One region of the Kitasatospora sp. NPDC051853 genome, then DNA from elsewhere that is predicted to be linked to it. Evidence: predicted binding sites of a transcription regulator. Region 1 holds the regulator's gene; the other holds the start of a gene.

Evidence for each region. Region 1 encodes HspR, which represses chaperone genes until heat shock. Its sites were predicted from a motif close to TTGAGNNNNNNNNNCTCAA; they were not measured.
Region 2: lon (endopeptidase La) is a predicted target of HspR. The motif match lies at 1,934-1,952, and genes of this name have one in related genera.

Annotation. Positions count from the first base shown of each region.
Region 1 covers NZ_JBITBY010000003.1:137,456-140,861, reverse strand. The annotation lists gene ACIA8O_RS09630 (hypothetical protein) at 1-976, opposite strand, end outside; gene ACIA8O_RS09625 (heat shock protein transcriptional repressor HspR) at 1,171-1,668, opposite strand; gene dnaJ (molecular chaperone DnaJ) at 1,676-2,821, opposite strand; gene grpE (nucleotide exchange factor GrpE) at 2,930-3,406, opposite strand, start outside.
Region 2 covers NZ_JBITBY010000011.1:200,066-203,471, reverse strand. The annotation lists gene ACIA8O_RS29740 (rhomboid-like protein) at 212-922, shown strand; gene ACIA8O_RS29735 (hypothetical protein) at 1,122-1,841, opposite strand; gene lon (endopeptidase La) at 1,975-3,406, shown strand, end outside.

The DNA of each region.
Region 1 (3,406 bases):
AGGCCCGGGCGAGGACGTAGCCGAGTTGGAACAGGGAGTCGACGTTGTAGTCTTCCCGCATCTCGGCTATGTGGCGCGCCAGCGTGCGCTCGCTGATCCCGAGCCGACGTGCGATCACCCTGTGGTTGGTGCCCGCCAGCATGAGGTCGATGATCGTCTGGCGCAGACCTGACACCACCTCCTGCGGCACCGTGCGGTCGCCCTCGAACGCCAGCGCCCGGTTCCAGTTCCGCTCGAACACTTCCTCCACCAAGTAGTCGATCACGGCCTGGTCCCGGATGAACGCGGCGAGGCTCAGGTCGTCCGCCACCGGGATCACGGCCACCTTGCGGTCGATCACGATCAGCCGGGTGTACGGCTCGTCCAGGGTGCGGAACTGGCCACCGGCTTTCGCGAGGGTGGCCACGTAGTCCCTGGTCGGCTGGTGGTAGCGGGTGCTCGGGTGGTAGATCGTGCGCATCGTCGCGCCGCGCCGCAGTGTCTCGAGGTCCCGGTCGATGGTCCCCGCGAGGGTCTCGGGCGGCCGCGGGCCCCCCGGTTGCAGTGCCAGTGCCTCTTCCATGCCGGCCGCGGCGGTCTGCGCCAGGCGCTGATTGATGAGGACCTTGCCGCGGACGTACTCGATCTTGCCGCCCACCTGCTCCGGAGTGTGGAACGCCTCCGCCAGCTCGTGCAGGTCCGCAGGAAGGGCCACTGCGTGAGCGAGAAGATCGAGTGCCTGGCGCTGCCAGGTATTGCTGAGTGCCGTACCCAACTGCTTCGGATCTACGGCAATGAGCACGTCAGGATCGTCGCTGTCCGGAACCAATAGCCCGATATTCAACAACTCGGCGAGCGCCTCATTCTCGCTCGGGCCCACCTTTTCCCTATTCAACTGCCCCTTGTCCCGGATGGCGGCCAGGTAGAGCGAGCGGGCATCGGAGGAGAGGATGTCAGGCCGCCCGGAGGTGGAGCCGAGCTGCTCCCGACCACTCATCTAAGGCTCCTCGTGATCGTCCGAACCCCTGCCGATACGTGCTTCCACGGATCACGATCCTAGGACGTACGTGCCCCTCGTGCTGCCCGTCGCCGAATGCTGGTCAGGCGGTGCACCCCGCACTATTCCATTCCGCCCCGGCCGTTGGTACCCCTCTGATGGGAGGGGTACCAACGGCCGGGGCGGAACAGGGCCTACCGCTTCGGACGCCACACCACCAGGGCGCTGGACTGCTGGACCTGCTGGTAGGGGACCAGGTCCCGGCGGTAGGAGGCGTGCACCGCGGCCTCCCGCTGCTGGAGGGCGGCGGCCGCGCCCTCCAGGGCGTCGACCATCTCGGTGACCTTGGACTGGAGGGCGGCGACCTGGTTCTCCAGCTCGATGATCCGCTTGATGCCGGCCAGGTTGATGCCCTCGTCCTGGGAGAGGCGCTGGACCTCGCGCAGCTGCTGGATGTCCCGGGCCGAGTAGCGGCGGCCGCGGCCGGCGGTGCGGTCGGGGCAGACCAGGCCGAGGCGGTCGTACTGGCGCAGCGTCTGCGGGTGCAGACCGGAGAGCTCGGCCGCGACCGAGATCACGTAGACCGGGGTGTCCTCGGTCAGCACGTAGTGGGTCGCGCCCACCCGGGGGCGCGGGGCGCCGCCGGGGAGGCCCTCGCCGAGGCCGGGACCGATCGGAGGGGTCGGGCTCATCTGGTCATCACGCTCCCTCTGCCGCCTTGAAGAGGGCGGCTCGCGGGTCGTCCGAGGCGGTGGCCTCGCGGTACTGCTCCAGGGCGGCGAGGGCCTCGTCGTCCAGGTGCTTGGGGACCACGACCTCCACGGTGACCAGCAGGTCGCCGCGGGTGCCGTCCTTGCGGGTGGCTCCCTTGCCACGGGCCCGCAGGGTGAGTCCGTTGGCGCTCCCGGCCGGGAGCTTCAGCTTCACCGAGGGGCCGTTCAGGGTGGGCACCTCGATGGTGCCCCCGAGCGCGGCTTCGGGGAAGGTGACCGGCACGGTGACGGTCAGGTTGTCCGCCTTGCGGCCGAACACCGGGTGGGCGTCCACGTGCACGGTGACGTAGAGGTCGCCGGGCTGGCCGCCCCGCTCGCCCTGGGCGCCCTTGCCCTTGAGCCTGATCCGCTGGCCGTCCTGGACCCCGGCCGGGATGCGCACCTGCATGGTGCGGGCCGAGGAGGCCCGCCCGCTGCCGTGGCAGACCGTGCAGGGGTCGTCGACCAGCATGCCGCGGCCCTTGCAGTCCCGGCAGGGCTCGGAGAGCGCGAAGGCGCCCTGGCCCCGGCTGACGGTGCCCGCGCCGACGCAGGTGGGGCAGACCCGGGGGGTGGTGCCGGCCTTGGCGCCGGTGCCGGAACACGCCCGGCAGGCGGCCTGGCTGGTCATCCGCAGCGGCACGGTGGCGCCGTCCACGGCCTCCTCGAAGGCCAGCGTCACCTCGGTCTCGACGTCCGCGCCGCGGCGCGGCTGGGGCTGCCGGGGCCCGCGGTTGAACAGGCCGCCGAACAGGTCGCCGACCCCGCCGCCGCCCGCCTGGCCGCCCGCCCCGCCGAACAGGTCGCCGAAGTCGAAGCCGCCGCCCTGCTGGCCGCCGGCCCGGAAGCCGCCGTTGCCGAAGAGGCTGCGAGCCTCGTCGTACTCCTTGCGGCGCTTGTCGTCGGAGAGGACGTCGTACGCCTCGGAGATGTCCTTGAACTTCTCCTCGGCCTTGGCGTCACCCTTGTTGGCGTCCGGGTGGAACTCGCGGGCGAGCTTGCGGTACGTCTTCTTGATCTCGGCGGTGGTGGCGTCCTTGGGCACGCCGAGGACCTTGTAGTAGTCCTTCTCCACGTAGTCCTTCGCGCTCATGGCTGCCGCCACCTCCCGTGGCTGTTCCGTACTGGGTCGGTCGGGGATACGGCACTGCGGAGCCGCCCGTCGTCCAGGACGACGGACGACTCCGCAGTGCGTGCCGTGTCAGCTCTCCGAGGCACCGTCGGCCTTGTCGGAGTCCGACGAGTCGGCATCCGCGGCGGCGGTGGTCTGGGTGCCCGGCTGGGGCTCCGCCACGGCCACCATCGCCGGGCGGATGATCCGCTCGCCGATCCGGTAGCCGGGCTGGAGGATCTGCACGCAGGTGTCCTCGGTGACGTCGGAGGAGTAGCTGTGCATCAGCGCCTCGTGCAGCGTCGGGTCGAAGGGCTCGCCCTCCTTGCCGAACTGCTGCAGCCCGAGCTTGGCCACGACCGTCTCCAGGCTGTCGGAGACGGACTTGAACCCGCCGGTGACCTCACCGTGCTCGCGGGCCCGGCCGATGTCGTCCAGCACCGGGATCAGGGCCTCCAGGATGTTGGAGACCGCGATCTCACGGACCGTCAGACGGTCCCGCTCGACCCGCTTGCGGTAGTTCTGGTACTCCGCCTGGAGGCGCTGGAGGTCACCGGTGCGCTCGGC
Region 2 (3,406 bases), on a different contig from region 1:
CGTATGCCGTTGAAGGGATGACAGACTCCTGGGCGGGTTCGCTACTGGTCCGTAGGCGTAGGGCTGGTCCGGACCAACGGCGGGCAGGGTTCGAACCGAGCTCACAGCGGATTCACAGGAGGCTCCCAGTACGGGGAAGTACCGTGGGCGTTCTGCGAAGTACCGTGAGCACGACAAGTCACATGGTGGCACGAGTCGACCGGAGGGCGGAATGGCTGATCTCCGGTCACGGCTGCGCGCCGGTCTGCGGGGCGTGCTCCCCACGCCCCGCCGCAACCCCTTCGCGCTCGGGTACCTCGCCCTGCTGCTGGGCACCACGCTGTTCGCCCGCTTCGGCGACCAGGCGGTGGTCGACCGGCTCCAGGGCTACTCCAGCTCGGACGCCCACAACCTGCTGGACCACCCCATCGGCTCCCTGCTGCTGAGCGGGACATGGGTGGCCGGGCCGGTCTGGATGCCCTACTTCTGGGCCTTCGCGGTCACCGTGGCACCGCTGGAACGGCGGGTCGGCGGGCGGCGGGCGGCGGCGGTGTTCGCGGCCGGGCACGTGCTCGCGACGCTGCTCTCGCAGGCGGTGGTGCTCGCGGCCGTCGCGGCCGGGCGGTTGGACGCCGCGGCGCTCGACGGCCTGGACATCGGGGTGAGCTACGGCGTGTTGGCGTCCCTGGGGGCGCTCGCCGGGCTCTTCGCGCCCCCTGGCCGCCTGTGCGCGTTGGGCGGCGCCGCCGCCCTGATCGGCCGTCAACTCCTCGACGACACCGACCTCGTGACCGGCATCGGCCACCCGGTCGCCCTCCTGGTGGGCATCGCCCTCTGGCCCTGGCTGCGGCGCGCGACCCCGTACGTGGTCACCCCGGGGGCGCGGGGAACTGCGCGCAGGGGAACGGCACGTGCTGCAACCGGCTCGCGTGCCCCGATCTAGCGCTGGTCCGTCTTCCGGGTTCGCGCAGTTCCTCGCGCCCCTGGGGTAGCCACTTTCATCGGGTGCGAACGGGGGCGCGTGCAGCTGGCTCGTGTGCCCCGATCTGGCGCTGGGCCGCCTTCCGCACTCGCGCAGTTCCTCGCGCCCCCGGGGTGACCACGTACGTTCCTCGTGCCTCCGGGGGGTGTAGCCGCGTCCCTCAGGGGAGTTGGTGGCGGCGGGTGAGTTCGGCGAAGACGGGGCCGGTGGCGGCGGAGAGGTGGACGGTGCCGCGGGTGGCGGTGGCGCAGTCGCCGTCGGGGGTCTCCAGGACGTCGGGCGGGCTCCAGGGGCCGGGGAGGGCGCGGCAGGCCGTGAGGAGGGCGGCACGGACGTCCGCGGTGTCGAGCCAGGTGGGGCGGACCACGGCGGTGGCGCCGTGCGGGGCGCGGCCGGTGGTGACGGTGGCGTCGGGGGCGAGGGTGTCGGCCAGTTCGCGGGCGAGGCGTGCGGCGAGGTCGCGCGCCGACGGGTCGTCGGGGTCCTCGGTCTCGACGGTGACCAGCAGCCAGAGCGAGAGGTAGTCGATCAGTTCCCGGACGGCGTCCGTCGGTTCGGGCCCCGTCCCGGTGGGTTCCTCGGGTGCCGCCGGGTCGCGGCCGAGCTCGGCGTAGAGCAGGGGGCGCCCGTCGGCGTCGTCGAGCCGGGCGAAGGGTTCGCCGTCCCAGATCTCCAGGCCGGCCAGGTCGAGGCCGAGCTCGGCGGCCGGTCCGGCGAGGACGGTCCGCAGGGCCTGTTCTGTGGTGCCGCCGGGGTGCGGGGCGGAGAGCAGCAGCCCGTCCGCGTCCTCGGCGAGGGCTCGGCTGCGGAGGGCGGCGGGAAGTCGGCGGGGCTCCGGGAGGTTGACCCGGATGCCGAACTCGGTGGGCTGGATTTCCACGTTCGGCACTCTGGCGCACCGCCCCCGCCTGGGGCAATGCCCTGATCGCTCAGAGCGAACAACTGCCGGGGAACATTCTCGGCCCGCCAAACCTTAGTCAGGTCAACTCAACTTCACTGACTGGGGAGAGATCATGGCATCGACGTCCACTCCGCTCACCCTGCCCGTGCTCCCCCTCGACGACGAGGTCGTGCTCCCCGGCATGGTGGTCCCGCTGGACCTGAAGGACTCCGAGGTGCGTGCCGTCGTGGACGCGGCCCGGGCCGCCGTCTCCGGCGGGGCCAAGCCGCAGGTGCTGCTGGTGCCGCGGCTGGACGGCTCGTACGCCTCGGTCGGCACGCTGGCCACCGTCGAGCAGGTCGGCCGGCTCTCGGACGGGGACCCGGCGGCGCTGGTGCGCGCCGTGCGACGGGTGCGGATCGGCGCCGGCACGACCGGGCCCGGTGCCGCGCTCTGGGTGGAGACCAGCACCTTCCACGAGTCGGACGCCGGGCTGCCGGTGGCCGGCCGGGCCGCCGAGCTGGTGAAGGAGTACAAGGCGCTCTCCACCCACTGGCTGCGCAAGCGCGGCGCCTGGCAGGTGGTGGACCGGGTCTCGCAGATCGACAAGGTCGGCGAGCTGGCGGACAACATCGGGTACGCCCCCTTCGTCACCGCCGAGCAGAAGCTCAAGGTGCTGCTGGAGTCGGACCAGCTGGCCCGGCTGGAGTACGCGCTGGTCCTGCTCCGCGAGCACCTCGCGGAGGAGGAGGTCAACGACACCATCCGCAAGGACGTCGAGGAGGGCGTGGCCAAGCAGCAGAAGGAGTTCCTGCTGCGCCGTCAGCTGGAGGCCGTCCGCAAGGAGCTGGCCGAGCTGAACGGAGACCCGGCCGACGAGGAGGACGACTACCGGGCCCGGGTCGAGGCGGCCGAGCTGCCCGAGAAGGTCCGGGAGGCCGCGCTCAAGGAGGTCGACAAGCTGGAGCGCTCCTCCGACCAGTCGCCCGAGGGCTCCTGGATCCGCACCTGGCTGGACACCGTCCTCGAACTGCCGTGGAACGTGCGGACGGAGGACTCCTACGACATCAACGGCGCCCGCGCGGTGCTGGACGCCGACCACGCCGGCCTGTCCGACGTGAAGGACCGGATCGTCGAGTACCTGGCGGTGCGCAAGCGCCGCGCGGAGCAGGGCCTGGGCCAGGTCGGCGGCCGCCGCGGCGGTGCGGTGCTCGCCCTGGTCGGCCCGCCCGGGGTCGGCAAGACCTCGCTCGGCGAGTCGGTGGCCCGGGCGATGGGCCGGGAGTTCGTCCGGGTCGCCCTCGGCGGCGTGCGGGACGAGGCGGAGATCCGCGGTCACCGGCGCACCTACGTCGGGGCGCTCCCCGGCCGGATCGTCCGGGCGGTCAAGGAGGCCGGTTCGATGAACCCGGTGGTCCTGCTGGACGAGATCGACAAGGTCGGCTCCGACTACCGGGGCGACCCGGCGGCCGCCCTGCTGGAGGTGCTCGACCCGGCGCAGAACCACACCTTCCGCGACCACTACCTGGAGGTCGAGCTCGACCTCTCCGACGTGGTCTTCCTGG